DNA from 2 places in the Bacillus sp. BSL6 genome. Region 2 is predicted to be linked to the other one. Evidence: riboswitches for the same ligand, from Rfam matches in the RefSeq annotation. Region 2 holds a riboswitch; the other holds the start of a gene.
What was found. Region 2 has a riboswitch for S-adenosylmethionine ahead of RCJ96_RS24790 (peptide ABC transporter substrate-binding protein). Riboswitches for the same ligand answer to the same signal wherever they lie in the genome.

Region 1 (16,758 bases), on a different contig from region 2:
TGAACATCTAAATCTGAATGAATAGCCCAAAGGTCTTTTTCAGGTACTAAATCATCGTCACAATGTTGAACGAAAAGAATTGGTTTATTTGATTTTCTGTATGAAGAAATTCTTTTATTTACTTTTGTAAGTAAATTTTGTAAATTAAATAAATGCTCCTCACTATAACATACTCCATTTTGTAAATCGATAACGATTAAAACATCTGCACATGTATCCATTATTTTTGCCCCTTTTTTACTTCTTAATATATCAATTAATTCATTACTTGGAAATAGATAGTGATCTGTCATTTTTTTTATGAATTATACGAAGGGTTGACAAATATACTTATCAGCGTAAAAAAGAAGATATGATAACTTAATTTCATATCTTCTCTGCTCTCTATGCATTTACAGGCTCTTCTACATAAGAAAGGGCATTTTCAAAATCGGATATTAAATCGTCAACATTTTCAAGACCGACGGATAGCCGAAGTAATGAATTTGAAATCCCTCTTTCATCACGAGCTTCTTGCGATAGTGCTGCATGTGACATTTTAGCTGGGTAGGAAAGGATCGATTCGACAGCCCCTAAACTAACTGCAAAGACAGGTAATTTTACTTTTGATAAAAATTGGCGAAGTGCGTCTTCTGATTGTAAAGTGAAAGATAGGACAGCTCCTGCTGATGTAGCTTGAGATTGTTGAATGTGAAATCCAAGATGTGTTTGTAATCCTGGATAATAGACATTTTGAACTTTAGCGTGCTCTTGTAAATAGTGTGCAATTTTATTGGCATTAGCAGCTGAATGCTCAAGACGTACATGCAATGTTTTTAGACCACGAAGTACGAGAGAACAATCTTGCGGGCCTAGAATAGCGCCGAATGAATTTTGTAAAAAGCCAAGTTTTTGGGCGAGATCGGTATCTTTTACAACTGCTAATCCGGCAGTAACATCACTATGACCGGCAATGAATTTTGTGGCACTATGAAGAACGACATCAGCGCCAAGGTCAAGTGGTTTCTGGAATAATGGTGTCAAAAATGTATTATCAACAAAAGTAAGGGCGCCAATAGATTTTGCAAGTTTAGAAACAGCACGAATATCTGTCACTTTTAAAAGTGGATTGGAAGGTGTTTCTACATAAAAGAGTTTTGTATTTGGCTTAATGTTTTGCTTTATTTCTTCTAAATTGGTCATATCAACAAATGTATGTGAAACACCGTAACGGGAGAGAACTTCAGTTATCATTCGATAAGTTCCTCCGTATACGTCTTCTGAAATGAGTACGTGATCACCTTGTGAAAGGAGGAGGAATGCAGTAGAAATCGCTGCAATTCCTGATGCGAAGGCAAATCCTTTTGTTCCGCCTTCTAATAAAGCAATGATGTCTTCAAGAGCTTCACGAGTTGGATTGCCTGACCTGCTATAGTCATATTTCCCGAACGTATCTACATCAAATTGGTGAAATGTTGATGTGTTATAGATGGGAACGTTAACAGCTCCTGTTTGCGAGTCATGTTTATATTGGTTGTGCAGTAAGAGTGTATCTATAGAATAACTCATATTCTTACACCTTCTTTTACAAGTTTAATGGCTTGCTTTAAGTCTTGAATTAAATCGTTACTATTTTCAATACCAACGGAAAATCGAAGAAGACGATTACATACACCGTTTGCTGTTCTAATTTCTTCAGGAATATCAGCGTGTGTTTGTGTTGCTGGATATGTCATTAAACTTTCAACACCACCGAGACTTTCGGCAAATGTAATTAAGGATAAAGATTGTAAGAATGGATTAATCCATGTTTCATCTTTCAGACGAAACGAGATCATGCCGCCTCTTCCAGGATAAAATACATCTGTCACCCCATCCTCATCATTTAAATAAGCAACAACTGCTTTTGCATTTTCTTCATGTTGTCTCATGCGAAGCGCTAACGTTTTCATACCACGAATTAATAGCCATGAGTCAAATGGACTTAAGACTGCACCAGAGGCATTATGATAATGAGCGATTTCCTCACAAAGTTCCTTTCCTTTTGCAACGACAAGTCCGCTTAGTACATCGTTATGACCACCTAAATATTTCGTTGCACTATGAAGTACGATATCGGCACCTTCTGTTAATGGCTGCTGTATATAAGGTGTGTAGAATGTGTTGTCTACAATAAGAAGTAGTCCGTGTCTTTTCGCTACAGTTGCAACAGCGGCAATATCGGTAACTTGCATTAATGGATTAGTTGGAGTTTCTATGAAAATAGCCTTCGTTTTCGTTGTGATGGCTTGCTCAATTTGTTTAATAGATTGTGTATTTACGTATCTACATCGAACGTTCCACTTTTTTTCGTGCTCAGAAAATAATCGATAAGTGCCACCGTATAAATCTTCGGAAACAATAAGTTCGTCTCCAGAGCGGAATAGGGAAAGGACAAGAAGAACGGCTGCCATCCCTGAACTACAGGCATAACCTTGTTCACCGCATTCTAAGTCTGCGATTGCCTGTTCTAATAGGCCGCGCGTTGGATTTCCAGTTCGTGAATAATCAAATCCAGTAGATTTACCAATTCCTTCGTGACGATAAGCAGTTGAAAAATAAACAGGTGGATTAACAGTTCCTGTTGTAGTTTCACTCCGGTTTCCGATTTGCGCTAATTTTGTTTCGATAGTTGACATGTGAAAATTCCTCCTTTTTAAATTGAACCATTAGTTGAATATAAAATAAAAAAGCCTTCTAAGAAGAAGGCTTTCGGTTTGAATAGAGTCTTCTTCTCATCTGTCAAATCTTTCACAATTTGCTGGAATTAGCACCTTATTAACAAATGTTAATGGTTGCTGAGGCGTCATAGGGCCAGTCCCTCTACCTCTCTAGATAAGAATGTTCGTATGAAATTTTATTATGTTTTTAACTTTACAACAAAAGATAATTGAATTGCAACTTTATTTTAAATAATTTTTATTTTTCCGCAAGTGTCATTGACTTTTGTATTTGTGCGTGCTAAATTTATAAAAAAATTAACAAACATTGTTAAAAGGGGAACGCATTTCCTTTTAGCTACATAAATAAAATAATAAAGACAAACTCTTATTGAGAGCGGTGGAGGGAAAGGCCCTGTGAAACCCGGCAACCTTCAAACGAAATGTTTGAAACGGTGCTAATACCTGCAAAACGAATGTTTTGCATAATAAGAGGAGGATCGATTATGTCCCCCTCTTCAAAGTGAAGAGGGGGTTTTTATATTGATAGAAATGAGGGAGATTTGTGAAATTACTAGATTTATTATCAAAAGGAATTGTAATAGGTGATGGTGCGGTTGGGACGTTATTACATTCACATGGTTTGCAAAGTAGTTTTGAAGAATTGAATATATCTGATCCAGATTTAATTGTATCGATTCATAAGCAATATGTAGCGGCTGGGGCAGATGTGATTCAAACAAATACGTACGGAGCAAATGAAGCGAAATTACGTATGTATGGATTAGAAAATCAAGTTACTGAAATTAATAGAGCGGCAGTAAAACTGGCGAAAGCATCTGTTACAGACAGAAATGCAATTTTAGGCACAATTGGTGGTATGAAACATATCGGGGCGGTTACGACAACTGATATGGAGCGAGAATTTATGTTACTGGAACAGGCAAGTGCATTATTAGAAGAACAGGTTGATGGACTGCTATTAGAGACTTTTTATGATGAGTTTGAATTACTTCATGCTGTCCAGGTGTTACGAAAAGAAACAAATATTCCAATTGTAGCGCAATTGGCGTTACATGAGGCGGGTACGACTCAAAATGGAAATGATGTAAATGAAATATTAAAACAGCTTTTAGATTACGGTGCAAATGTTGTTGGATTGAACTGCCAACTAGGGCCACTTCATATGACGGAAGCTCTTAAAATGATATCGATTCCGAAAAATGGTTACTTGTCAGCATATCCAAATGCAGGTCTCCCAAATTATGTAGAGGGACGATACGTATATGAGGGAAGTCCAGCTTATTTTGAAGCGATGACACCGAAATTTATTGAGCAAGGTATTCGGTTATTGGGCGGTTGTTGTGGCACGACTCCAGAACATATTGAAAGTATGAAACGTGCTACTCTAAATGTTACGCCTGTAATAGAAAAGGATACGGTTCAAAGACCGAAAGTAGTTCATACACATGAGAAACGTTCAAAAGCTCATGTCACTTTAGCAGAGAAAGCAAAAAAACAAACGACCGTAGTAGTGGAATTAGATCCACCAAAAACGTTAGATACGCAGCGGTTTTTTGAAGGCGCAAGAGCATTGAAAAGAGCTGGAGCAGATGCTATTACTCTAGCAGATAATTCATTAGCATCGCCCCGTATCTCGAATATGGCAATGGGAGCATTATTAACGAAGCATGATATTCCGGTATTGACGCACTTAACATGTAGAGACCATAACGTCATCGGACTACAATCTCATTTACTAGGATTATCAGCGTTAGGCATGGAAGAAGTGTTAGCTTTAACTGGAGATCCAGCGCGCGTTGGTGATTTTCCAGGTGCCACTTCTGTATATGATTTGTCCTCTATCGAGCTCATTAAAATGATTAAAGAAATGAACGATGGGCGTTCCGTTTTAGGGAAATCCATTGGACCGGCAACAAGGTTTTCTGTGGGCGGTGCATTTAACCCGCATGTAAGACATTTAAAAGCAGCGGTTAAGCGAATGGAACGGAAAATAGATGCTGGAGCAGAATATTTCTTAACGCAGCCGATTTATGATATCGCGTTAATTGAAGAAGTGTATGAAGCGACAAAGCATTTAGAACAACCTATTTTTATTGGGATTATGCCATTAATAAGTAAACGGAATGCAGATTTTCTTCATTTTGAGGTGCCAGGTATTACTTTACCTGAAGCAGTAAGAGAGAGAATGGATGGACATGAAACGAAAGAGGCAGCAATTGAGGAAGGGATTCGTATTTCTCAAGAATTGATCGATGCGGCGATGAAATACTTTAACGGCATTTATCTTATTACACCATTTTTAAAATATGAAATTACAGAACATCTTGTTAAATATGTGAGAGAAAAGCAAGAAGTGAAAGAAGGTATTAATTGATGAAATGTATAGAAGAAAAATTACAAAATAACATCTTAATATTAGATGGTGCAATGGGAACGATGATCCAGCAAGAGGATTTAACTGCGGAAGATTTCGGAGGAGAGGAGTACGAAGGGTGTAATGAGTATTTAGTAGAAACAAGACCAGATGTTATTTTAAAGATTCATAAAGCCTATATTGAAGCTGGAGCGGATATTATTGAAACAAATACATTTGGGGCAACCAATATTGTACTAAGTGATTATGCGTTATCTCATTTAGACGAGGAGCTAAATGAGAAGGCAGCGCGTTTAGCGAAGCAAGCAGTCGAAGAAAGCGGGAAGGAAGTATATGTTGCGGGAGCAATGGGACCGACAACGAAAGCGATTAGTGTTACTGGTGGTGTAACGTTTGAAGAATTAATTGAAGCTTATACACGGCAGGCAAGAGGATTGTTGAAAGGAGAAGTGGATGTATTACTCGTTGAGACGAGTCAAGATATGCGTAACGTGAAGGCTGCTTATATTGGAATTCAAGCGGCTTTTGATGAACTAAATACAGTTGTACCTATCATGATTTCGGGAACGATTGAACCGATGGGAACGACTCTAGCTGGGCAAACAATTGAGGCTTTTTACTTATCGGTAGAACATATGAAGCCATTATCTGTTGGATTAAACTGTGCGACTGGTCCGGAGTTTATGAGAGACCATATTCGTTCTCTATCTGATTTATCGGAGTGTTACATTTCTTGTTATCCAAATGCAGGTCTTCCTGATGAAGATGGACATTATCATGAATCTCCATCTTCTCTCGCTGAAAAAGTGAAGCGATTTGCTGAAGAAGGATGGGTTAATATTATCGGTGGTTGTTGTGGCACAACACCAGAACATATAAAAGCAATGAAAGAAGCACTAGCATCCCTAAAGCCTCGTGAACATCATGAACGAGAAGGTCATGGAGTTAGTGGATTAGAGGCACTGCAATATGATGACTCTATGAGACCATTATTTGTTGGTGAAAGAACAAATGTTATTGGATCACGTAAATTTAAAAGATTAGTAGCAGAAGGGAAATTTGAAGAGGCTGCTGAAATCGCTAGAGCGCAAGTGAAGAAAAATGCTCATATTATTGATATTTGTATGGCAGACCCGGACCGCGATGAAATAGAAGATATGGAAAACTTCTTGGCAGAAGTTACGAAAGTGTTAAAAGTACCGATTATGATTGACTCAACAGATGAACATGTGATGGAGCGAGCTCTTACTTATATTCAAGGGAAAGCTGTTATTAATTCAATTAATTTAGAAGATGGAGAAGAGCGATTTAAAAAAGTGACACCGCTTCTTCGTAAATATGGTGCTGCAATTGTAGTTGGAACAATCGATGAAGATGGAATGGCAGTAAGTGCGGAAAGAAAACTAGAAATTGCGAAAAGAAGTTATGAGTTATTGACGACGAAATATGGTATACGCCCATCAGATATTATTTTTGATGCACTTGTATTTCCTGTAGGGACAGGTGATGAAGAGTATATTGGCTCGGCGGCTGCGACGATAGAAGGGATTCGCCTTATTAAAGAAGCATTACCAGAGTGTTTAACGATTTTAGGTGTAAGTAACATATCATTTGGTTTACCACCAGCTGGTCGCGAAGTGTTAAATTCCGTCTTTTTATATCATGCAACGAAAGCAGGGTTAGATTACGCGATTGTAAATACGGAAAAATTAGAGCGCTATGCGTCAATTCCTGATGAAGAAAAACGCCTTGCAGATGCATTGCTTTTTGAAACGACGCAAGAGACGTTAGAAAAATTTACAAACTTCTATCGCGTGGCAAAAAAGAAAGATATTGTTGTCCAAGAAACATTAACACTTGATGAAAGGCTCGCAAATTACATTGTAGAAGGTACGAAACAAGGTTTACACGAAGATTTAAGTCTCGCACTTACAGAAGGAAGAAAACCTTTGGATATTATTAATGGCCCACTTATGACAGGAATGGATGAGGTAGGACGATTATTTAATAATAATGAGCTTATCGTTGCTGAAGTATTGCAAAGTGCTGAAAGTATGAAAGCTGCTGTAAGTTATTTAGAGCCACATATGGAATCTAGCGATAGTGCGAAAAAAGGAAAAGTATTATTAGCAACTGTAAAAGGTGATGTGCATGATATTGGGAAAAATCTCGTTGAAATTATTTTAGCAAATAACGGATATGAGATTATTAATTTAGGAATTAATGTTCGCTCGGATCGAATTGTGCAAGAAGTACAAGAAAAGAAGCCTGATATTATAGGCCTTTCTGGTTTATTAGTAAAATCGGCTCAACAAATGGTAACGACTGCTGAAGATTTAAAAGCGGCGGATATTGATATTCCAATTGTTGTAGGCGGGGCAGCGTTAACGAGAAAGTTTACAGATAATCGCATTTCGCCATCTTATAAAGGGCTCGTATGTTATGCGAGTGATGCGATGACGGGGCTGGATATTATTAATAAGCTTCAAAAAGAAGAAGAGCGTGAGAAGATGAAGCAGGATAAAAAAGAACGTCATCTTCATATCGTAACAAAAGAAGAGAAGAAAGTAGAAATTCCAGCAGTAATTGAGCCATTGCCGAAGGCTGAGGTTATCGTGCCGGATTCAACAAAACGAATTGTATTAAGAGATGTTCCTGTTTCACATCTCGCGCCATTTCTAAATAGACAAATGCTGCTTGGACATCACCTTGGCCTAAAGGGAAGTGTGAAGAAACTTTTGCGAGAGGGAGATAAAAGAGCGCATGAATTAAATGATTTAATAGATGAATTATTGCAGGAAGGACAATCTTGGTTAAAACCGAAAGCAGTGTATCAATTTTTCCCAGCGCAAAGCGACGGACAGAATATTGTAATATATGATCCAGAAGATCATACGCGTGTTATAGAGCGTTTCACATTCCCAAGACAAGGAAAAGCACCATATCGTACTTTAGGTGACTATTTACGCCCAGTTGGAGATGAGATGGACTATGTTGCTTTCCTATCTGTTACGGTTGGAGAAGGTGTTCGTGACATTGCTGAAGAGTGGAAAGCGAAAGGTGATTATTTACGCAGTCATGCTATTCAATCGTTAGCGCTTGAACTAGCAGAAGGACTTGCTGAAAAAACACATATGCTCATTCGCGATCGCTGGGGGATTCCAGATTCGCCAGAATTGACGATGGAAGAACGCTTCCGTACGAAATATAGAGGGATACGAGTGTCCTTCGGTTATCCAGCATGTCCAGAACTCGCAGATCAAGAAAAGTTATTTCGCTTAATTCATCCAGAGGAAATAGGTATTTCATTAACGGAAGGATTTATGATGGAGCCAGAAGCGTCTGTAACGGCTATGGTATTTTCTCACCCCGAGGCAAGATATTTTAGTGTATTATAGTCTAGAAGGGGGAGACGTATGAAAAAAATAGTCTTTACAGGTGGCGGTTCGGCAGGGCATGTAACACCTAATTTAGCCATCATTCCACATTTACAAGAACAGAATTGGGATATTTCTTATATTGGTTCTCATCAAGGAATTGAGAAAACGATTATAGAAAAGGAAGGCATTCCGTACTATAGTATTGCGAGCGGAAAGCTACGCCGTTATTTTGATTTAAAAAATATAAAAGATCCTTTTCTTGTGATGAAGGGTGTTATGGACGCGTATGTAAGGATTCGAAAACTAAAACCAGATGTGATTTTTTCAAAAGGTGGTTTCGTATCTGTACCAGTCGTAATTGGAGGATGGCTAAATAGAGTACCAGTTTTATTACATGAGTCTGATATGACGCCAGGACTAGCAAACAAAATTGCGCTCCGTTTCGCTTCGAAAATATTTGTTACATTTGAAGAAGCTGCGAAACATTTACCGAAAGAAAAAGTAATTTATACAGGATCTCCTGTACGTGAAGAAGTACTAAAGGGAAATCGTGAAAAAGGTTTAGCATTTTTAGGTTTTTCACGTAAAAAGCCAGTTATTACAATCATGGGAGGAAGTTTGGGCGCAAAAAAAATTAATGAAACGGTTCGAGAAGCGTTACCAGAACTTCTGAAAAAATATCAAATTGTTCACCTTTGCGGAAAAGGTAATCTTGATGATAGTTTACAAAATAAAGAAGGATATAAACAATTTGAGTATGTACACGGAGAACTGCCAGATATATTAGCCATAACAGATTTTGTTATTTCACGTGCGGGCTCTAATGCCATTTTTGAGTTTTTAACATTGCAAAAGCCGATGGTTTTAATTCCACTATCGAAATTTGCAAGTCGTGGAGATCAAATACTAAATGCAGAGTCTTTTGAGAGACAAGGATATGCTTCCGTATTGTATGAAGAAGATGTGACTGTGAAATCTCTTATAAGGCATGTCGAAGAATTAAATCAAAATAATGAAGTGTATAAAACAGCTCTAAAAAAATATAATGGAAAAGAAGCAATTCAAACAATCATTCAACATATTTCAGAGGCATGATGAAACAATCATGCCTTTTTTAGTAGGATGAAAGATTCCAAGAAACGGTGTTTTTATGTTACAATAGCAAATGGATTAGTAGGGAAATTCCAATTAATGAAGCGTGAAAATACGAATGGATTAGGAGTGACTGTGTTGGAGCTAAGTCTCTATGAAAATACTGCACTTATTATATGCTTTGTGTTGTACGTTGGTAGTGTTATTGTTTATATTTCAAGGAAATTTTCGCAAGAAAGAGAGCTTGAAAAATCAGAAATAACAGCTGAACTAGAAATGTTAGCTGATGAAAGTTATAAAAAACAAAAAATAAAAGAAGACCATGAGGCATCCCATCATTTAAACGCAAATAAGTTTTAAAGATGGGGATTTTTTTTGAAGTCGTTTTTTATTATATAGCAAGTAACGCTAAAAAGGAGTTTCCCGTATATAAAGAAGGGGTGTATAGAAATGAATTTTTACATCGCTTCAGGATTCCAAAATAAACATCTTGTAAGTTCTATAGCAAATGAACTGAAATATGCAGGATGGCACCATACATATGATTGGACAAGAAACGAAAGAGCTGTGAATCAAGAGCAATTAAGAGAAATTGGTCAGGCAGAAAAGAATGCTATTAAAGAAGCGGATATATTTTTACTTATATTAGATGGCGGAAACGGGAGCCATACAGAGTTTGGAATGGCGATCGCGTTAGAGAAAAAAATATATGTATATCATGAAGGAAATCCGCTCCAAACAACGTTCTATCATTTGCCAGAAATAAATATTTTTGAAGGAGATGCAGCAGAATTTGCATCTTATGTTATGAATCATGTGAAATAATAATAACTACCTAAAAGGTTATAAAAGTGATCTTTTGGGTACAGTGATGATAAGAAACATATATAAAGGAGTACATAATATGAAATTAGAAAATGGATGGGAAACGAGCTTTTTAGAAGTCGTACAAAATAGCGAATTTAAGAAAGAGGCACTTCTTAGCCAATTACTTTTTGCAGATAGTGAAGAAGTTGAGGAGCTTGTAGATGATTATGGTTATGAAGAAATCATTGACCGCGAACATGATGATGAATTAGCTGATATTTTAGGAGAAGAACTTTTTAGTGAGATGGAACGACACGTATTCTTATCTTCACAGTCAGAAGAAAAACTTATTTCATTCGTAAATGGATTAGGTTTTCATGTGTTAGATTGGATCGTTCTTCTTGAAACAGAATTTGGCATCGATAGTGCACACTTTACGTCGGATGCTGTGAAAATGTTAGAAAAGCGTTTCAGACAATTTCCATACGTAGAAGATAAAACAATTTTTGACATGACATTTGGAGAAGCAATGGATGTATTAGAGTCTATTACAGGATTACAACTGAAAGAAAAGATGAATGTATAATGTAAAAAAAGAACGTGATCACCTCACGTTCTTTTTTTACATTATAATAATTTTATCATCTAGTTTCGTTTGTCCGCTAAGAAGTGCGTTTAAATATTCCACTTTTCTTATACAGGCTTGTATATGTCTTTCAACCTCTTGTAACTCTGCTTGGTGATGCGTTTCAATAGGATGAATTTGTACGTTGAATTTTTCAAATTGACTACTATATGTTATTTCTGCATAGCCGCTCATAATATCTGTTTCGTTATGAAATAAAAATTGCTTCGTTTTGTCACAGAATGATACATTCTGAAAGCCATATACTTTTAATGCTTCAATTACTTTTTTTATCATTTTTGTATTCATTTTTTTTAACCCTCTTTACGAAGTTCTACTTATACATTATAACATAAAAAATTACATAGAAAGCGCTTCCAAGTGTATTTTATTATAAACTTTACGTTTCAATCACAAAAATGAAACAAAGAAAAAATAATTGTAAAGAAGGAAGGACTCTTTTATTGTTTCGTCATATATATAGAGAAATAGTGCAATGAAAGGAAATTTTCCGAGGTGGAGATTGTATTTCCAATTTGAGCGCAGTAAAAGAGGTGAAAATCTTGAACTTTGATATTGTAGGACAAAAAGCATATATAAAAGATGGAGCGCATCGGAACCGAATTGGAATTGTAAAGAAAAACGAGACAAAATTAGAATCGCAGTTTGCTATTGTAATTGGAGAACAAAGTATTGATGTAGAGCTCAAGGATATCGTGTTAGTTGGAGTAGATGTAGGACAATTTCATAAATGGTGCGAACAAAATGGTTATTTGTGAAAAGGACGGGCTGTGAGATAATGAAATATATGTGAGGAAAGAGAATATGTTATTGTATTCTCTTTTTCTATGTGTAAGGAGACGGAGATGAAGTATAAAGAACGGGATTTTACATTGGAGCTAAAAGAGAAAATTCAGTGTATGGAGAAGGAAATAAAGCGAATATCACTTAAACTGTATAAAGAGTATTCGCATTTATACATAGAAAAAAACATGGAATTAGATATGGGATTTGCAAGAGAGAAAGAGAATCCCTTTGAGGTGGGATATAATTCATCAGTTGCTATAGCTATATTAGATGAAGAAAAAGAGATGATTGAATTTCACAATATTTCAATTTGGAAATGCGAAAGAATCTTTTTAGGAATGTCAATTCAATCAAACATTTTTGGGAGTAAGCAAGTAGGGGAACTAGTTGATGAATCTTGTGATGAGATTGAGGAGGAGTTAAAAGAGCAGCTAGAAGAATACTTGGTGTGATAATTCTCAAGATAAGATCTATAAAGAGGGAACGGAATAAAAAAGACGCTAACAATTGTATGTTAGCGTCTTTCTTTCATTATGAAGCAATTTCACCAGTTTTTGTATCATCTTGATTGTACGTATCTTGATCTAATTCACCAAGCCATTTGCTTGAAATAAGACCTGCTGTCATAGAACCACTTACGTTAAGAGCTGTACGCCCCATATCGATTAATGGCTCAACTGAGATCACTAGAGCAACAATACCGATTGGTAAGTTCATTGTAGATAGTACGATTAATGCTGCGAATGTTGCACCGCCACCAACGCCGGCAACACCAAATGAGCTAATTGCAACGACAGCGATTAAAGTTAAAATAAATTGTGGTTGTAATGGATCAATTCCTACAGTTGGAGCGACCATCATTGCAAGCATTGCTGGGTAAATACCTGCGCAACCATTTTGTCCGATAGATACTCCAAATGATGCTGCGAAGTTAGCGATTCCTTCAGAAATACCAAGTTTTTCTTTTTGTGCTTCAATATTTAATGGCATTGCACCGGCACTAGAGCGAGATGTGAATGCGAATGTTAATACAGGGAACACCTTTTTCAAATATTGAATTGGATTTAAACCAGATAGAGCAATTAATAATAAGTGGATAACGAACATTACGATAAGTGCTACGTAAGACGCTAACACGAAGTTACCAAGTTTTAAAATAGCATTTATATCGCTACCAGCAACTGTTTTTGCCATAAGAGCTAATACGCCGTATGGAGTAAGACGTAAAATTAATGTTACCATACGCATTACAATTGCATATACAGCATCAAGCATTTTCTTAAATAGCTCTGCTTGTTCTGGATATTTTCGTTTTACACCTATAAAGGCGATGCCGATAAAGGCTGCAAATATTACAACAGAAATTGTTGATGTTGGACGAGCGCCTGTTAAATCAAGAAATGGATTTGTAGGCAATAGTTCTAATAATTTATCTGGAATTGTTGTTTTTTCAATAGAAGTAAATCTTTCTTCAACTAGCTTCAGACGAGCAGATTCTGCATCACCTTGTTGCAGACCAGTTGCAGATACATCAAATCCTGCACTTGCAGCGATACCGACAGCTGCAGCAATTCCTGTAGTCAGAATTAAAATTCCGATAATAAGACCACTAATTTTACCAAGGTTTTTCGTTAACTGTAATTTGGTAAATGCTGAAATAATAGATACTAAAATAAGTGGCATAACGATCATTTGAAGTAACTTCACATAACCGTTACCAATTAAGCCAAACCAAGTATTTGATTCAATAATGACTTTAGAAGTAGGCTCATAAATAAATTGTAATATAAGACCGAAGATAATTCCGACTCCTAAAGCAGTAAATACACGTTTATTAAAAGATACATGCTTACGTTGCATATAATATAATACGCCAACTAAAATGAGCATGACTGCAACGTTAATTCCGACAAGCAGTGTATTCATGATGATTCCCCCTAATTCCAATCTGTTATATAGAATATAAATCAATAAAACCTATAAGTCAACTAGGGAATTCCGGAATTAAAAAAAAGATGGCAAAATGCCACCTTTTAATGTCCAGCCCCAGGGACAAGTAAGAATGTCGTGTAGTATGTAAATCCTATGAAGAAAACAGTCAAATATGCCCCGAATACGTATATATACATACGCTCTGTTAATTTTAAATAGCTTAAAAGTACGAAGAATCCTGTTTGTCCTAAAAATAGTAGTGCGGCCTGTTGCATATCCCCTACGTAAAACATAACCGAGAAAATTCCAGTCCAAAAGCCGAGAACGCGAAACATGCGCTCCATGCCATCTCCCTCCTTTTCTAAAAAAAGTAAACCTCACTTCATTATAGTTTATTTTTCTTACTATTGTAAATATTCGTTCATATAAAAAGAAGCCAATTATAATTGGCTTCTTTTTATATGAGAGATTAAATTGTTAGTTTATAATTACAAGATTTACATCCATCTAGTAAACTATCGTTTCGTGTTAATTCCGTGTTAGGGAATAGGATTTCAAAAATCCCTTTCATCATATCTCCGTGCATATTACAAATTTCAGTTGGGTGATGGACAGCAACTTCTTTAAATGGACAATTGTGTACATCATAGAAAATTTTCGTTCCATCTGTACTTAATTCAAATGCAGGTGATAAGCCAGCTGTTGAAAAGGCTTCTTTTGCAATTTGAATTTTTTGTTCAACTGTTAAGGCATCTTCACTCACATTTAAACGCTGCATATGTTGTTGCATTAATTCGGCCCCGAATTGCTTCCCTGTTTCGTAGAGCGCTTTTTCACCAGCAGCACCAAGGCTAAGTAAAGAATTAAACGCGATTCTTGCTAACAATTGATAGTCACGGAATGGGAATTGTAATTGGATAACATCTTCAGATAATACATATAATCTGCTTGGTCTTCCGCCTTTTCCAGTTTTCTTCGTTTCGGATTTCAGCATATGAACATCTTCTAATTTAGATAAATGTAAACGCGCTACGTTTGGATGAATTTCAAACTCATCTGCAATTTCTTGTACAGTTACGTAACTATGTTTTTGAGAAATATATTTATAAATGTAATAACGAGTTGGGTCAGATAATACACCTGTAATTTTTAAAGCTTGTTCCATGAGGATCTCCACCTTTATCACTTTATCCAAGATAATAACATTATAATACAGATAAACATGAGTATAGGTAATTTCAGACAATAATTCGGAAATTGTTCATAATTTCACAAACATATTTTTCCTTTTTAATCTAGTGAAAATACAAAAATACCGATTTTTCTTATGAATTTTTTCATGCTATATACATAGTGGGGAGGGAAAATGATGAATGGAATTGAAAGCTTTGCGAATACGATTTTGAAAGAAGCGTGCAGGGTACAAGCGTCGGACTTACATATTGTGCCCCGACAGAAGGATGTAGTGGTTCAACTGCGTATAGGAAAAGATTTAATGACGAAACAATGCATTGAAAAGGAGTTTGGAGAAAAACTTGTTTCACACTTTAAATTTTTAGCATCCATGGATATAGGGGAGAGGCGGAAGCCACAAAATGGTTCACTGTATTTACAAATGGATGGACAGGAAGTGTATTTACGTCTTTCCACGCTTCCAACTGTATATCAAGAAAGTCTCGTTATTCGTCTTCATTTACAAGCATCTATTCAGCCGTTATCTCATCTTTCGTTATTTCCAAGTACAGCGAAGAAACTACTTTCTTTTTTACATTATTCCCATGGGTTACTCGTATTTACTGGACCGACTGGATCGGGGAAGACAACAACAATGTATGCATTATTAGAGGTAATTAGAAAAAAGAAAACACGCCGCATCGTTACACTGGAAGATCCAGTTGAAAAAAGAAATGACGATGTATTACAAATTCAAATAAATGAAAAAGCAGGTATCACATATGAGGCGGGACTAAAGGCTATTTTGCGTCATGATCCAGATGTTATTTTAGTGGGTGAAATTCGTGATGAAGAAACAGCAAAAATCGCTATAAGAGCAAGTTTGACTGGCCATTTAGTAATGACGACACTGCATACGAATGATGCGAAAGGAGCAATACTTCGGTTTATGGACTTTGGCATAACAAGGCAAGAGATTGAACAATCTTTATTGGCTATAGCTGCACAGCGACTTGTTGAATTGAAGTGTCCGTTTTGCAAAAGAAAGTGCTCAACTGTATGTAAATCAATGAGGCAAGTAAGGCAAGCGAGTATTTATGAGTTGTTATATGGATATGAGTTAAAACAAGCGATTAAAGAAGCAAACGGGGAATGTGTCACGTACAAGCATGAGACATTAGAGTCTTCGTTGCGAAAAGGATACGCTTTAGGATTTTTAGAAGAGGATGTTTATGTTTAAGAAAATATGGAGTTTAAGTGATCAAGTCATATTATTGAAACGATTAGGAGAACTATTAGAAAAAGGATACTCTCTTTTGCAGGCATTAGAATTTTTACGGTTTCAATTACCTTTAGAAAAGAAAGTACAATTGCAGCACATGATTGATGGATTAAAGAATGGAAAAAGTCTACACGATTCTTTTCATCAATTAAAGTTTCATCAGGAGATGTTAAGCTATTTATTTTATGCCGAACAACATGGTGATATTTCTTTTGCGTTGCAACAAGGGAGCGCACTTCTTTATAAAAAGGATAAGTATAGGAAAGATATGATGAAAATAATGCAGTATCCTATGTTTTTGGCGTTCTTTTTAATAATCATGATTTTGATTTTTAACCGCATTTTATTACCACAAGTTGACATGGTATATAGTTCATTTGGTTCTACAGCACCGTTATTCACAGAACAAATATTAAGTACAATTAAGCTACTACCCTATCTTATTTTTAGCACAATTTTTATCGTTATGATTGGCTGTAGTGTATATATATTGTACTTTCGAAAACTTCCACATATGAAGCGAGTAAAAATTATACTTCGTATCCCCCTCGTAAAAACATTTCTTATTTTAAAGCATTCGCATT
Region 2 (16,758 bases):
TTCCGCTTGCATTTCCTGCCTTACTAAGTGGAATGATTTTGAGCTTTGTTCGTGCGCTTGGTGAGTTTGGTGCTACGCTCATGTTTGCCGGAAACATTCCTGGTAAAACACAAACTATCCCAACTGCCATTTACATGGCGATTGATGCAAGTAATATGCAGCTCGCCTGGACACTAGTAGTTATCACTATTAGTATGTCCCTCCTATTTTTGCTATGTATTCAGCTTATTAATAAAAGAATTACTAACTCTTAAGGCAGCTCTTTTTGAAGCTGCTTTTTTATTTCTTAGGAAATAAAAATATACCACCGGGAAATAACTGAATTTTAATTTTTATTTAAATATACATTCTATTTGAATTTACTTTCTAAAATAGGCAATTTCCTGTTATTATATGGAGGTGTTTGAAAAAATGAAGAAATGAAAACGCATTTATATCGTGAATTCTTCATCCTGTTTTAGCGATCGGTAATCTTCTACTCTAGTAGTGGGGCATTACCGATCGTTAGAACGATATGTAATTATATTGGTATAGCAAAACGAAGGGAGTCTTGTAATGGACATTTTATTAGCGCTTCTTCCTGCAATTGCATGGGGAAACATCTTATTAGTAAGCGTAAAAATGGGCGGTGGTGCATATAGCCAAACGGTAGGTATGACAATCGGTGCTCTATTCTTCGCAACAATTATGTATGTATTTACTCAACCAACTTTAACAATGACAATCTTGATTGTTGGTTTTATTTCAGGTTTATTCTGGGCTTTAGGACAAGTAAACCAATTAAAAACAGTTGAAAAACTAGGCGTTTCAACTACTGTAACAATTTCCACTGGTATGCAACTTGTTGCAACTTCTATCTTTGGGGTTATCGCTTTTCGTGAGTGGACTACTACTACAACGATCATTCTGGGAACGATTGCAATCCTATTAATCGTAGTTGGTGTTGTATTCACATCATTAGATGATAAAGAAAATGCTCAGCCACCAGGACAATTGAAAAAGGGCCTTCTTACTTTAATTGTTTCTACTTTTGGCTATCTTGTATATGTAATTATTATTCGTTGGTATAACATCGATGGTTGGTCTGCTATTTTACCACAAGCAGTTGGTATGTTTGTTGGTGCGGTTGTACTGACATCTAAACATAAACCATTTAACAAATATGCAATCCGTAACGCTTTATCTGGTTTACTATGGGGAACTGGAAACTTATTCTTACTTCTTTCATTACCACGTGTCGGAGTAGCAACAAGCTTCCCATTATCTCAAACTGGAATCGTTATCTCAACATTTGGTGCGATTGTCTTCTTAGGCGAAAAGAAAACGAAACGTCAATTGATCTTTATTGCGCTAGGTAGTGTTTTAATTATCGGCGGCGCTGTATTACTTGGTATGACAAAAGCATAAACTTATAATCTATTAGTAAACCCCTGAGGCACATATGCTTCAGGGGTTTTTTAATTCTAATTATTTTCTAGATATAATTATTTGTATGTTTTTGGCCCTTATAATTATTCTTCCACTCTAGCAAACCCGCTACACATATAAAGAGATTAATAACAGCTAATATTAGCATAACGTATAACCCAGTGGAGATATAAATTGAAATACTAACTACATTATATAAAATCCATAAATGCCAGTTTTCTAAGATTTTTCGACTTAGCATAAATTGAGCTACTAATCCTAGTACAGCATTTAAAGCGTCTAAATATGGACTTGTTGATTCTAAGTAATGGACTTGATAATACCCCCAACCAATCCATGCAACTAAAATAAAGATTATATAAAAAATACAACCTTTCAAATCTAAACGAACTGTTGCTTTTACCTCTTCCTCCCCACTACGTGCAATCCAATGATACCAACCATATACATTAAATATAAATTGAAAACCTGCCAATACTGCCATTGCATATAAACCTTGTGTAATAAAAATATACAGAAATACCGCAACGGTAATCATACCGAATAAAAAGTTGGATACTTTTTCTCTTGCTAATAGCCAAACATTAATAATTCCCATGACCGATGCAAAGATTTCAATATAGCTCGATTGAATATACAATCCAACCAATACACAAATAATACTAGTAATGAGTAAAAAGAGCGGACTTCTAATCATAATCATCTCTCCCCAGATGTGTAATAAATTCCCTATCACCAGTATAAGGAATCACTCTCCCTTTCACCATTAATTCCCTACTTTTCATTATCTATTCCATCTACAATAAGCCTTTTCTTTTTACAAAATTCTCTTAAAAATGGTATCGTTTTTTATAACATATCTCCACTAGAAAGGAATAGAGGATATGCTAACTAAACATCGAATTCTATTTATTGGTGCTGGTCGTATGGCAGAAGCTATATTTTCCGGATTACTTAAAACAAGCAAAGAATACATCGAAGAGATTATCGTTTCTAACCGAAGTAACGTAGAAAAGCTAGATCAATTACGAGCGCGATATAATGTGTCTACTACCACAGATTGGAAGCATCATGTTACATCTGTTGATACGATTGTTTTAGCAATGCCGCCTTCTGCACATGAAGAATTATTAGCAGAGTTATCTCCGTTACTATCGAATCAACTTGTCGTAACGGTAGCTGCCGGCATCGGCCCATCTTATTTAGAAGAAAGACTTCCTAAAGGAACGCCTGTTGCTTGGATTATGCCAAATACAGCTGCTGAAATTGGTAAGTCTATCTCCTTATACACGATGGGACAATTCGTAAACGAGACTGATCAAGAAACCCTGCAATTGCTTTTAGGGGGCATTGGTACTTCGCAACTTTGTACCGAGGAAGAAGTTCATCAACTTACTGCAGTTACTGGAAGTGCACCAGCCTTCCTTTATTACTTTGCTGAAAGTTTAATTGAAGCAACAAAAAGTTATGGAGTCGATGAAGCAACCGCAAAACACCTTGTCATTCAAATGATTTCTGGCTCTGCTTCTATGCTTGAACAAACACAAGATCCAGCTAACCTCCGTGAACAAGTAACAACGCCAGGTGGTTCCACAGCTGAAGGTCTCAAAGCTTTATATGAATATAATTTTTCAGAGGCAATTCAAAAAGCAGTAGAAGCGACAAACAAAAAAGCTAGGGGGAAATAATATGAGTTTAACAAGTTTAAAAGACTATACAACATTACATAACGGTGTAAAAATGCCTTGGTTCGGCTTAGGTGTTTTTAAAGTAGAAGATGGTTCAGAAGTAATCGAGTCTGTGAAAGCAGCAATTAAAAATGGCTACCGCAGTATAGATACTGCAGCAATTTATCAAAATGAAGAAGGCGTTGGCCAAGCAATCCGTGAATCAGGTGTTTCACGTGAAGAATTATTTATTACATCAAAAGTATGGAATAGCGATCAAGGGTATGAAACAACACTTCAAGCATTTGAAACTACATTAGAAAAATTAGGACTAGAGTATTTAGATTTATATTTAGTACATTGGCCTGTAAAAGGGAAATATACTGAATCATGGAAAGCGTTAGAAAAACTTTATAAAGACGGCCGTGTTCGTGCAATTGGGGTGAGTAATTTCCATATTCACCACTTACAAGACGTATTTGAAATTGCTGAAATTAAGCCAATGGTCAATCAAGTGGAATACCACCCACGTCTAGCACAAGAAGAGTTGCACGCTTTCTGTAAAGAACATAATATCCAGCTTGAAGCTTGGTCACCGTTAATGCAAGGACAACTACTAGATAATCCAACGTTGCAAGAAATTGCGACAAAATATAATAAATCAACTGCGCAAATTATTTTACGCTGGGATTTACAAAACGAAGTTGTAACAATTCCTAAATCAATTAAAGAACATCGTATTATTGAAAATGCAAACATCTTCGACTTTGAATTAAGTGCTGATGATATGAAAGCAATTCAAGCTTTAAATGAAGATCGTCGCGTTGGTCCAGATCCAGATAACTTTAACTTCTAGTAGAAAAACCACTGCCATATGCAGTGGTTTTTCATTTAAGAAAACTGAAAATTTAAACTATATTTCATTCAGTTGACACTTCATCATCCAAGGTGTAAGATTTTGAATTATCAAAGAAACACAAAAATTAATAAAGTTTATTCGTTTACTCATTGTATCAAGAGAGGTGGAGGGACTGGCCCTTTGAAACCTCGGCAGCAGGTTCATTTTTGAATACTGTGCCACTTCCTGCAAGCTTTATAGCTTGAAAGATAGAATGAGGGACTTCGTTTATATACGGGTGCATAACTTGTACGTAAAAATCCCTCTTTCTCAATACGAAAAGAGGGATTTTTTATTTTTCATTTCCCTCATCATCATCCAAACTTAATTATTTAGGAGGAAAATCAAATGAAAAAGAAGTTTGTACCCGGTATTGCATCAGTTGTAGGAGTAAGTATTTTATTAACTGGTTGCGGTAGTTATAAAAACGAAGCAAGCGGAGCAAATGCAAAAGACGAGGCGCCTAGTAAACAAGTTTTAAACTTATCTTCACCTACTGAAATACGAACAATGGATACAGCTCGTGCTACAGATACTGATTCTGGTCAAGTAATGAGAAACGTATTTGAAGGTTTGTATAACCTTGGTGAAGGTAATAAACCTGTCCCTGGTGTTGCAAAATCTCATGAAGTAAGTGGTGATAAAACGAAATACACATTCCACCTGCGAGATTCAAAATGGTCAAACGGTACTCCTGTTACAGCGAAAGATTTTGTCTTCGCTTGGCAAAGAGCTGTCGATCCAGCAACAGCCTCTGAATATGCATTTCTATTCTTTGATATTAAAAATGCAACAAAAATTAACAACAAAGAACTTCCAGCCGACCAACTTGGTGTAAAAGCAGTTGATGACCATACATTTGAGGTAGAATTAGAACGCCCTGTTCCATATTTTATTAGCTTAACAGCGTTCCCAACATTTCTACCAATTAACGAGGAATTCTTTAAAAAACAAGGTGATAAGTACGCTTTAGAAGACAATACAATCTTGTACAACGGCGCTTTTACACTAAGCGATTGGAAGCATGAACAAAGCTTTAAATTCAAGAAAAACCCTACCTATTGGGATAAAGATACTGTCAAACTAGAGGAAATCAATTTTAACGTCGTAAAAGAAAAATCAACAGAAGTAAACCTATTCGAATCAAAACAATTAGACCGTATAAAATTAACATCCGACTTCGTTGATAAATATAAAAAAGATGCGAACTTTAAAGAACGCCCGAACGTAGGCGTACAATTTTTACGTATGAACCAACAAAACAAAGTACTACAAAACGTGTCTGCACGCCAAGCAATCGATCAAACAATTGATCGAAAATCCTTTGTAAATACGTTATTAAATGATGGCTCTACACCAACCTTTGGTCTCGTTCCAAAAAACTTTGCAAAAGGGCCTGATGGAAAAGACTTCCGTACTATAAACGGGGATTTAACCAAAGTTGATACAAAATCTGCACAAGAGTTATGGAAAAAGGCGAAACAAGAGCTTGGTTCTGAAAAGATAACATTAGAATTATTAACAAGTGATGCTGACCTTGATAAGAAAACTGGTGAGTTCTTAAAAGGACAACTAGAAAAGAATTTAGATGGATTAACAGTAAATGTGAAACCACAACCACGTAAACAACAAGTTTCACTTTTATTAAAAGGTGACTATGAAATCGGTATTGATGGCTGGAGCCCTGACTTTGCTGACCCAATTACATTCCTTGAATTGTTTACAACGAATAACCCTTACAACTTAGATCATTACTCTAATAAGGAATTCGATGAAACAATTGAAAAAGTGAAAACGACTTTAGCTGGTGATGAAAAAGCTCGCTGGGAAGCATTACTAGCATCTGAAAAAATATTATTTAAAGACTCTGTTATCGCTCCCCTTTACCAAAAAGGCGAATCTTATTTAGAACGTTCTTATGTGAAAGGAATTGTGCAAGTAGACTTTGCAGGTCAATTAAACTTCAAATGGGCACAAATTGAAAAATAAAGTGAAACTTTAATCAGCCCCAACCAATCGGGCTTTTACGGGCAGTTGATCTCCCACCTAACTTCTTTGCTTCCGCTAAATTTTGAGGTGAGGGTCTTACTGCCCGTTAATGCGGGATAAAAGGCAAGCTGAATCGATGTTTTTCTATCTACAGTAATTATTTTATTGAAAAAATGTATTAAAAGCGGATTCTCAATAAGAGGAAATCCGCTTTTTTAATATATTATTTTAAAAAATTAATGCTCAACTTTTTATTATTGACATATAGTTCTCTCCAGTGTTAATATTCTAAATAATCAAAGAAACGAAATATTTCACCATCATAATATAACGTCTACTACGTCGAAGCATATAATGATAAATTATAGTTCAACATGTATATACATATAGAACACCTGATTACCTACATATACATATTTATAATAGGTTTTCTCTTCTTCTATAAATACACTTCAAGACATGGACATTATGACGTTACGAACAACACATTTAGGGAGGAACGAACAATGAAGAAAAAAGTTGTACCTGTTGTTGCATCTGTTTTAGGGGCAAGTCTATTACTAACTGCTTGCGGGGGAAATAAAGATAACGCAAGCGGAGCGAAAGCAAATGATAAAGCACCTGATAAACAGGCAATTAACTTATCATTTGCTTCAGAAATTCCAACAATGGATGTTGCAAAAGCAACGGATGGGGAATCCATGAACGTAATGCGTAATGTTTTTGAAGGGTTATATGCAATGGGAGAAGATAATAAACCGATTCCTGGTGTCGCTGAGTCGGTTGACGTTAGTCCCGATAAAACGAAATATACATTCCATCTGCGTGATTCAAAATGGTCAAACGGTACTCCTGTTACAGCAAAAGACTTTGTCTTCGCTTGGCAACGTGCCGTAAACCCTGATACAGCAGCTGAATATGCATTCTTATTCTTCGATATAAAGAATGCGAAACAAATAAACCAAAAACAATTGCCGATTGATCAACTAGGGGTCAAAGCTATTGATGACAAAACATTAGAAGTACAACTAGATCGTCCTGTTCCCTACTTCTTAAGTTTAACGACATTCTCAACATTCTTACCAATTAATGAAGAGTACTTAAAGTCTCAAGGCGATAAATACGGTTTAGAAACAAATCATTTAATTTACAACGGTGCCTTCACATTAGATAACTGGAAACACGAGCAAAGCTTCCAACTGAAGAAGAATCCTAACTATTGGGATGCTAAAACGGTGAAATTAGAAGAAATCAACTTCAATGTCGTTAAAGATAAGTCTACAGAAGTTAATTTATATGATTCAGGACAAATTGATCGCGTTGCTTTAACTGCGGAGTTTGTTGATAAATATAAGGGCGATCCAAACTTCAAAGAACGCGCTGAAGTTGGCATTCAATTTTTACGACTCAATCAAAAAAATGAAACATTAAAAAATCAACATGCACGCCTTGCTATTAACGGAGCAATGAATAAGAAAGCATACGTAGAAACAATTTTAAATAACGGCGCTGTTGCAGCTGAAGGAATGGTTCCTACGAAATTCGCAAAAAGTCCTGATGGCAACGACTTCCGTAAAGAAAATGGAAATCTAGTGAAAGATGATGTGAAAACAGCGAAAGAAAACTGGAAAAAAGCGAAGCAAGAACTTGGTACTGACAAAGTAACAATTGAACTCTTAACAAGTGATAATGCTTTAGCTAAAAAGACTGGTGAATATTTAAAAGGTGAACTAGAAAAGAACTTAGATGGATTAACAGTGAATTTAAAACCACAACCACGTAAACAACAGTTAAAACTACTGTTAAGTGGTGACTATGAAATCGGTATTGATGGCTGGGGCCCTGACTTCGCTGATCCAATTACATTCTTAGATTTATTTACAACAGATAGTGCTTACAACTTCGATAAATACTCTAACAAAGAGTACGATGAGCTAATTCATAAAGTAAAAACAAATTTAGCTGGTGATGAAAAAGCTCGCTGGGAAGCAATGAAGCAAGCTGAAAAAATTCTATTACAAGACGGTGCTGTCGCTCCTTTATACCAACAAGGTCGTTCTTACTTACAACGCGGATTTATTAAAGGACTTGTAACAACTGACTTCGGTGGTGAGTTTAACTACAAGTGGACAGAAGTTGCAAAATAATAAGTGCTAATAAAAAGGTATCCCACCGAGGATACCTTTTTATTTTATGCTTCTTTAACTACAGAGCTTCTTCTTCCCTTTACCATTCCTTTTATAGCTAAAGTCATCACTGCTACTGATTGTGTAACTAATACAATAACTAATAACGAAATAATATTTCTCTCTAAATTAACTCCTCCAAATATTATTGTATAATAGCCATTCGCTGCATATGTTGCAGGAAATAATCCGCCGATTGTTTGATATGTTTTAGAAAGCATCTCATGTGGTACGATTACACCGGAACTTACAAGTTGTAACGATAGTGAGATAATATTAAAAATCATACCTGCGTTTCCAAACACAATTAGAAACATTTGTGTTAATGAAAGAAATGCGAAGAAGACTATTGCTTGAAACCCCCATATACTCCCTACTGTTTCGTGCATCTCAATTTGGAAGCCTTTCATCAAACCAATTGTAATACATGCAAGTAAAATTGATACTGTACTGTTTATGATTTGTCTTGATAAGAAATTACTCCAACCGCCCTTTACTTCTTTTGCAACTTTTGATAGTTCCATACTCATAATCATTGCTCCTACAAATGAAGCTAATACGATCATTAGCGGTACCATATTCACTGAAAATCCTTTTGCATCATTTACTTTATGAACTGTAAAACCAATTGAATCTTCGGTTAACCCTCTTATCACTTCTACATTCTCAGGTCCTACAGCTTGTAGCTTTCCAACAATCGCTTGTTTCTTATAATTTGCTATCTCTTTATTTACATTATCTCGAATTTGTTTTGCAGCTCCTTCCATCATTTGCTTTGCCATCATGGCATTCGCTTGATTAATATGGAAGTGTAAATTTGTCTTTCCTGTTCCATTTATATCTTTTGAAAAAGAAGCTGGAATTTCAATGATCATATCGTACACATGGTCATTCATTTCTTTGGTTGCCTTTTCTACAGACCTTTCTGCTTTCACTTGAAATGGTAAATTTCTCTGTAAGCTTTCTGCTATTTCACTACCTATATTGACATCTTCATTCACAATAGCGATACGCATTTGATCTGCTCTTTCATTCACTCCATCATACGCCGTTAACCAGACGCAAAAGAAAATAAGTTGGAACGATAATGCCACTACCATTCCTACATACGTACCAGGTCGTTTTAAAAATTGTTTTAATGCGCCCATTTTCTCACTCTCCTATACAGCAAGCAAGTACATACTTGCATTTTATTTTAAATAAATACTAGGGTCTTAATGCCCTAGCATACAAAACAATATTATTTTCAATAAATTTCTCATCATCAACTTCTGTCAGGCGATCTGCAAAACGTAATTTAGATAAGAAATATCCAAAATTGATCCAGATAAAGTTCATTACTTGCGCTTCAATATTTGTATCAATAATGTTTCCTTTTTCCTGCATTTTTGCAAAATAGATACTTAATTCTTCTTTTAGTCCTTGTGGTATTTTAGCAATTTCCCCATCTAATTCAGGAAATTCTCCAGCCTCACGTATACCAATAGCAATAATATCTTTTACCCCATCTAAAAAATTATGATAATGCCTTGCTAAGTTCTTTAAATCCGTTTCTAATTCCCACACAATTTCTGTTTGTAAAAAATGCTTTAAATGCGGTACATATGAAAATTCAGCAACCGCAGCTTCAATAACACCCTTCTTACTTTTAAAATTGCGGAATATCGTTACTTCATTAACACCAGCACGCATTGCAATTTCTTTCGTTGTCGCTGCTGTATATCCTTTTTCTTTCACTAATTCAATCGCTGCTTGAATAATTCTTTCTGCTGTCTTTGAACGCGCCATAAAACCCTCTCTTCCTCATGCAAGTGATCACTTACATTTAGATTATATAACTTTTCTAATAATTGTCAATAATCCTTTCTCCCTTCTTTTTGCACGGAACCAAAACTCATCATAAATATAAACACAAACATCAAATATGTTCTCCACGTCAAAGAAGGTATATGCCCTGACCAAAGATAGCTAACTAAATAATTAATTCCCATAATACAAGACGATATTACTAAACTAATACTTATTAGTTTTGCATATTTGAGCATATCTTTTCTCCTTGTTTTTTATTTTTCTAATTCTTCAAATTGTAGATTCATTGGTTCTTCTAAGAGTGTTTCATAAAAGTTCTCTGCCAAATCTGTTGTAGGAATTTTTTCATCTACTTCATCAAATCGAATACTATCTAGCCACACACAACCTTCTCCTGATAATAAAACACCAAATGCAATACCAAGCGCTCCTTCTTTTATATCTAATACAACCGAGTACGATTGCCAATTATTCGTATTTTTAATGGGACGATTTTGCATATTATCCATAGCAAGCGGTTCTGTCTCTTTTCCGTCTACTCGCATCCACAACCCTGCCCAATCTCTTACATTTTCACTCTTAACAAATGCTGTAAAACGTAATCTCTTCCCTACATATTTATCTGCTCGGAACATTTGCATTAATGTTGAAAATCCTCCGTGCGTAACATTCTCTTTTGCTTTTATGTATGCAGATACTTTCCCTTGATGGACAACTTCATAATCTAAACCCATCTCATATTCAGCAGGATGACTTCCACTTAAGATCCATCCTTTCGGTATACCTTTTTGCATTGAAACACCCTCTCTTTCTATATAAAATGACTGGAAGTACTTTCGATATTTCTTTGGTGGCAATTGAAACATTCTTTTAAAAGCTCTCGTAAATGCCTCTTGTGAGGAAAAACCATATTGCATTGCAATATCAATAACTGCTCTTTCAGTCGATACTAAAGTCTGCGCAGCATGAGTTAACCTTCTCTTTCGAATATAATCCGTTACACTCATCCCAACATATCTTTGAAAGATACGATGAAAATGGTACATCGATACTGCACTGTGAGATGCCACTCTTTCTGTTGTAAGCTCCTCATGTAAGTGATTCTCTATATATTCAATTGATTTTTTTATTATCTCTTTATACTCTTCATGCATTTTAGTCCCTCCCTCACAACTTCAATTTACCATATACATACAAATCTTTTTTGATTTAAATTGCGGATTAGCCCTTGTGACTACAGAATAATAATTTATTTTCAACACATACATAATTACATGTTTTTGGGAAAAACTTGTATAGAACGAATTTACATAAGGAGGAATTTATAATGAGAATTCTACTATCAGTTTTATTAGTTCTTATGCTAGTACCTGCATTAACAGGATGTAAAGCTCCTGCAAAAGAAGATACAACTTCTAATAAAAAGACGACTGAAGAAGCAAAAAACGAGGCTCCTGCAGATTTAAAACTAAACTTCAATGAATTCGATTTAAAGGCAGACTACCAAGATACAAAGAAAGACTACGAAGCAGACTATAAAAATGTAGCAGCTGATAAGAAAATGGAAGCAAAAATTGAAGATCATAAAGCAGATGTAAAATTAACAGGAGACGAGGCTATCACAAAATTAAGCCCACTTCTACAAGAATTAAAATTTGATAAAGATACTGCCGACCAAGAAGTAATCGATCAAGTAGTGAACGTGTTCAAACTTGATAAAGACTACCAAAAATTCGATTTAGAAGTTGTCTTCTCTGATGGAACGAAAAAAGAATATAAAAGAGAAATAAAATAAAGAAGTAGGCAGTCGCCTACTTCTTTATTTTTGCATATCTTAAATCTGGTTTAGATCCAACATAATATTGAAGTCCAGATACCGTTTGTTTTTGTAAATAGGAATCCGACGGGAATATAATTGGAATTAATGGTGAATCTGTAAACATAATATCTTCCGCTTTATGCAATAAGTCAAAACGCTTATCTTCATTTTGTTCAACTTCTGCTTCCTTCACTAAAGCATCAAATTCTTTATTATGCCATTTTGCATAATTGTTTGGACCATCACCTGCATATAAATCTAATTTAGTAATTGGGTCTAATAGAGAACCGCCCCATCCCATATAAGCTAATTGGAAATCACTTTGCTTATATGTGTCGATGTAACTCTTCCACTCTTTATTTTCTAATTTAATATCTACGCCAAGATTTTTCTTAAACATTTCTTGCATTGCTTCTGCTACTTTTTTATGTTGTGTATCTGTAGTGAACTTTAATGTTACTTCAGGTAATGTAGACCAGCCTTGTTCTTTCATGCCTTCTTCTAATAATTTTTTCGCTTCTGCTGGATCAAATTTAACGTAACCACCTTTTTCTTTACGGAAATCACGCCCACTTTGTGTTTTTGCTCCTTCTGGAACGAATGCATTTGCTTCTTGTGCATTGTTTTTATACAGTTTTTCAACAATAAACTTACGATCAACTGCTAACGAGAATGCTTTACGTACCTTTGCATTTGTGAACGGCTCTTTTTCTACGTTAAACGAATAAATATAAGATGAGAATCCTGCAACACGCTTGTATTCTTTATTTCCTTTTTCTTTCTCAATCATCTCTTGTGGTAAACCACTTAGCACATCTAATTCTTTTGATTTGTATAATTGGTACGCTGTTTTAGAATCTGGAATAATACGAAACTCAATTTCTTTTAATGTTACCTTTTTATCATAGTATTCTTTATTTTTTTGTACTGTAATAGCCTGATTATGCTTCCATTCTTTTAATGTGAATGGTCCGTTCGTAATTAACTCTTTTGGATCTGTTTTTAATTTATTATTATCATCAATTGATTTTTTAGATAATGGAATGAATAATGAGCTTGCTAACTTTTGTTTAATAGAAGACACTGGGTGCTCAAGTGTTACCTTTAATGTTTGAGGATCAATGATTTGAATGCCAACTTGTCCTTCTTCACCTTTTCCAGTATTGTATGCCTCTGCCCCTTTAATAAAATACATTTCTGTCGCATTCATAGAACCCGTTTTCGGATTTAATAATCGCTTCCATGCAAATTCAAAATCATTTGCTGTAATAGCAGAACCATCTGACCATTTAATATCTTTCTTTAAATGAATTGTATACTCAGTTCCATCAGCATTTACTTCTTCTTTCTCTGCTAATTCATTTTGATATTTCCCATCACTATCTTGCGTATATAAGCTTGAGAATAAATGTCCAATTACATAACCTGAAGTACTATCTGTCGCGATAGCGGAATCAAGTGTATATGGATCGCTACCAATATTCGTTACTAATCGATCTCCTTCTCCCTTACCAGCACTCGCCTTTTGCGTCTCTTTCTTACCGCAAGCGACAGAAGTAATTGCTAAAACAGTCATAATGACAAACAGTAAAAACTTCTTCATCCTACATTCTCCTTTAACCTGAAATTTTTGGTGTTGATGCTAATAATGTTTTTGTATAAGAATGTTGTGGATTACGGAATACTTCGTCCGTATTTCCAAATTCAACAAGTTCTCCTTTGTATAAGACAGCTACTTTTTCACATAAATAGTGAACCATCGGTAAATCATGCGCGATAAATAAATATGTATAACCTTGTTCTTTTTGGATTTTTTGCAGCAGATGTACAATTTGAATTTGCAATGAAACATCTAATGCTGAAATTGGTTCATCAAGAATTAATACTTCTGGCTCACATAATAAAGCTCTTGCAATAGCAATTCGTTGACGTTGTCCTCCGCTAAATTCGTGCGGATAGCGATCGATATATCGTCTATCTAATCCCACACGTTCTAGCGCATCACCTGCTACTTTATCCTTTAATCCTTTATCACCTAAACCGAATGAAATATAACCTTCCGTTACGCTATCGCGTACTTTCCAGCGCGGATTTAATGCTGCTGTGGAATCTTGAAAAATAAACTGTACTTTCTGTAAGAAATCACGTTTATGAGCTGCATTCAACTTGTGAACGACTTGACCGTTATAATCAATTTCACCAGACGTTGGGCTCTCAATCCCAGCTATGAGCTTACCAAGTGTTGTTTTTCCTGAACCACTTTCTCCAATAATGCCAAGCGTTGTGCCTTTCGAGATCGTAAGTGATATGTCTTTTAACGCTGCGATTTCTTTATTTTTACTTCCATACGTTTTCGTTACTTGCTTTACAGTAATTAAATCTGTCGTCATGAGGCATTCACCTTCTCTTTTGATTTCGCTTTATTATGCTCCAGAACATGTTGCCAGCAATGTGAACTATGCTCCTTGGAATATGTTGTTCTCTCTGGGAAACGATGAATACATTCTTTTATCGCTACTGGACAACGATTTACAAAAGGACAACCAAAGCTATTTAACGTCTCAATGGAAGGTGTCGTCCCTTCTATTGCACGTAATACTTTTTCGGAATCATCCATATTGGGAATTGCTTGTAATAAGCTTTTTGTGTATGGATGTTTAGGAGAACCTATCACTTCCTCTATCGTTCCTTTTTCAACAACACGTCCTCCATACATCACAACTACTCGATCCGCTACTTCACGTACAAGTGCTAAATCGTGCGTAATTAGTAAAATACTCGTATTTTGCTTTTCCTTTCTTTCCTTTAATAACTCCATAATTTGCTTTTGAATTGTTACATCTAATGCTGTCGTAGGTTCATCCGCAATAACGAGTTTTGGGTGGCAAGCAAATGCGATTGCTAAACAAATACGTTGCCTCATACCTCCGCTTAATTGATGTGGGTACTGTTCAAAGCGTTTCTCTGCTTCATGTATCCCTAAATCATTTAATAAGTTAATCGCAATTTCTTTTGCTTCTTTTTTCGATTTCTTTTCGTGTTGCAAAATCACCTCTGTAATTTGCCTTCCCACCTTCATCGTCGGATTTAAAGATGAAAGTGGATCTTGAAAGATAAAAGAAATATCTTTCCCACGAATTTGATTCCATTCTGATTCTTGTAGATTCGTTAATGCCTTTGATTCGAAAGATATATTTCCATCATCAATTTGAATTGATTCTTGATTTAAGCCGATAATAGATTGTGCTGTAACACTTTTCCCTGAGCCACTTTCTCCTACAAGTGCAACTATTTCACCTTCGCTAACAGAAAAGGAAACATGCTTCACAATTGCTTGTTTACTATTCTCTTTTTCAACGGCTAACGTTACGTTTTCTAAAGATAAGAGCTGTCCCATGTTTTTTCTCCTTTCGATTCTGTTTTACGATTTTTGGATCAATTGCATCTTGTAAACCATCACCAATCGCATTAAATGCGAACATAATGAGCGCAATCATGATTGCTGGGAAGAATAGCTGCCACCATTCCCCGCTTAGTAATGTCCCAAGTGCATCATTCGTCATCGTCCCCCAGCTTGCTGCCGGTGATTGCACTCCTAGTCCGATAAAGCTTAAAAATGATTCTGAGAAAATAGCTGCTGGAATTGTAAATGATAAATTTACGATAATAATGCCTGTTAAGTTCGGAATTAAGTGCCCGTATATAATTTTCATATGTGATGTACCTAATCGCTCCGCTGCAATAACAAACTCTCTTTGTTTTAAAGATAAGACTTGCGCCCTAACGAGACGTGCCATACCAATCCATCCTGTTAATGCAAGGGCGATGATAATGGTAAAAAGACCTGGTTTCATAACAATTAATAGTAAAATAACAATTAATAAATACGGGATACCGTATAACACTTCGATTCCTCGTATAATCCACTCATCAATTAATGTCCCAAGGCGATTGCGCCCTCTCACATATCCACTAAATCCTCCAATTAGCACACCAAGTCCTATATCAAGAGCAGCTGCCACTAATCCAACTGTTAATGAAATTTTCCCGCCAGCCCAAGTACGTGCCCATATATCTCTTCCCAAATCATCTGTTCCGAACCAATGCTCACTACTAGGTGGTAAGTTTGTTGCCTCTTTTACTTGTTCACTCGCAGTAAATGGCGTTAAACTTTCACCAACAAGTGAAAAAACAATAATGAGTAATAACGTCACTGATCCTAAAACTGCGATTGGATTCGATACAAACTTACGAAACACTTCTTTCTTTCGGCTAATCTTTTGCTGATCTTTATTTATTGTTAATTCTTTTTTCTCTTCATTTGTTAATAACTGGTCATTAATTTCATAAGCCCCCATCTAAACATCTCCCTCCTTACGTAATAGAACGAATACGTGGATCAACAATACGATGAATAATATCTGTAATAAAAATACATACAATTAAAAGTGCACTATAAAAAATGGTTGTTCCCATAATCACTGGATAATCTCGATTAAAAATACTATCTACAAAATATTTTCCGAGACCAGGAATTGAAAAAATCTTTTCAATAACGAAAGTACCTGTTAAAAGTCCCGCCATTAATGGTCCAACAAATGTAAGCACTGGAACAATTGCATTTCGAAGAGCATGTCTTATAATAATCTTCTTAATCGGTATACCTTTCGCTCTCGCTAACTTAATATAATCACTCTGCAAAACTTCAATCATATTAGAGCGAACAAATCTTGTAATCACTGCGATTGGTCCTAACGCTAATGCAAAGGATGGCAATACCGTATGTTCAAATGTACCCCAAGAGGCTACTGGTAAGAGCTCGAATTGAATAGCGAATACTTGTATAAATAGTGGTGCTAAAATAAAACTCGGAATAGAAATACCGAGGATGGCAAGTAAACTTACACCGTAATCAATTACCTTCCCATGATAGAGAGCAGCAAATGTACCTGCAGCAATTCC

Region 1: another riboswitch for S-adenosylmethionine. It lies ahead of metI (cystathionine gamma-synthase/O-acetylhomoserine thiolyase); the one in region 2 lies ahead of RCJ96_RS24790 (peptide ABC transporter substrate-binding protein).

The regions. Positions count from the first base shown of each region.
Region 1 is NZ_JAVGCW010000001.1:583,852-600,609, forward strand. Features, by position in the region: gene RCJ96_RS03215 (cysteine hydrolase family protein) at 1-221, opposite strand, end outside; gene metC (cystathionine beta-lyase) at 385-1,548, opposite strand; gene metI (cystathionine gamma-synthase/O-acetylhomoserine thiolyase) at 1,545-2,657, opposite strand; SAM riboswitch class I at 2,751-2,860, opposite strand; SAM riboswitch class I at 3,064-3,173, shown strand; gene RCJ96_RS03230 (bifunctional homocysteine S-methyltransferase/methylenetetrahydrofolate reductase) at 3,244-5,076, shown strand; gene metH (methionine synthase) at 5,076-8,474, shown strand; gene murG (undecaprenyldiphospho-muramoylpentapeptide beta-N-acetylglucosaminyltransferase) at 8,493-9,551, shown strand; gene RCJ96_RS03245 (DUF3966 domain-containing protein) at 9,648-9,908, shown strand; gene RCJ96_RS03250 (nucleoside 2-deoxyribosyltransferase) at 9,999-10,373, shown strand; gene RCJ96_RS03255 (hypothetical protein) at 10,453-10,941, shown strand; gene RCJ96_RS03260 (hypothetical protein) at 10,978-11,289, opposite strand; gene RCJ96_RS03265 (DUF3912 family protein) at 11,544-11,759, shown strand; gene RCJ96_RS03270 (hypothetical protein) at 11,847-12,239, shown strand; gene RCJ96_RS03275 (L-cystine transporter) at 12,319-13,713, opposite strand; gene RCJ96_RS03280 (DUF2626 domain-containing protein) at 13,821-14,063, opposite strand; gene RCJ96_RS03285 (helix-turn-helix transcriptional regulator) at 14,189-14,884, opposite strand; gene comGA (competence protein ComGA) at 15,089-16,132, shown strand; gene comGB (comG operon protein ComGB) at 16,125-16,758, shown strand, end outside.
Region 2 is NZ_JAVGCW010000011.1:48,479-65,236, forward strand. Features, by position in the region: gene modB (molybdate ABC transporter permease subunit) at 1-254, shown strand, start outside; gene RCJ96_RS24770 (GRP family sugar transporter) at 556-1,407, shown strand; gene pnuC (nicotinamide riboside transporter PnuC) at 1,475-2,125, opposite strand; gene proC (pyrroline-5-carboxylate reductase) at 2,313-3,116, shown strand; gene RCJ96_RS24785 (aldo/keto reductase) at 3,118-3,951, shown strand; SAM riboswitch class I at 4,103-4,209, shown strand; gene RCJ96_RS24790 (peptide ABC transporter substrate-binding protein) at 4,342-5,982, shown strand; gene RCJ96_RS24795 (peptide ABC transporter substrate-binding protein) at 6,489-8,129, shown strand; gene RCJ96_RS24800 (YhgE/Pip domain-containing protein) at 8,174-9,316, opposite strand; gene RCJ96_RS24805 (TetR/AcrR family transcriptional regulator) at 9,375-9,956, opposite strand; gene RCJ96_RS24810 (hypothetical protein) at 10,022-10,213, opposite strand; gene RCJ96_RS24815 (helix-turn-helix transcriptional regulator) at 10,232-11,131, opposite strand; gene RCJ96_RS24820 (YusW family protein) at 11,305-11,772, shown strand; gene RCJ96_RS24825 (peptide ABC transporter substrate-binding protein) at 11,789-13,399, opposite strand; gene RCJ96_RS24830 (ABC transporter ATP-binding protein) at 13,413-14,186, opposite strand; gene RCJ96_RS24835 (ABC transporter ATP-binding protein) at 14,183-15,193, opposite strand; gene RCJ96_RS24840 (ABC transporter permease) at 15,150-16,154, opposite strand; gene RCJ96_RS24845 (ABC transporter permease) at 16,171-16,758, opposite strand, start outside.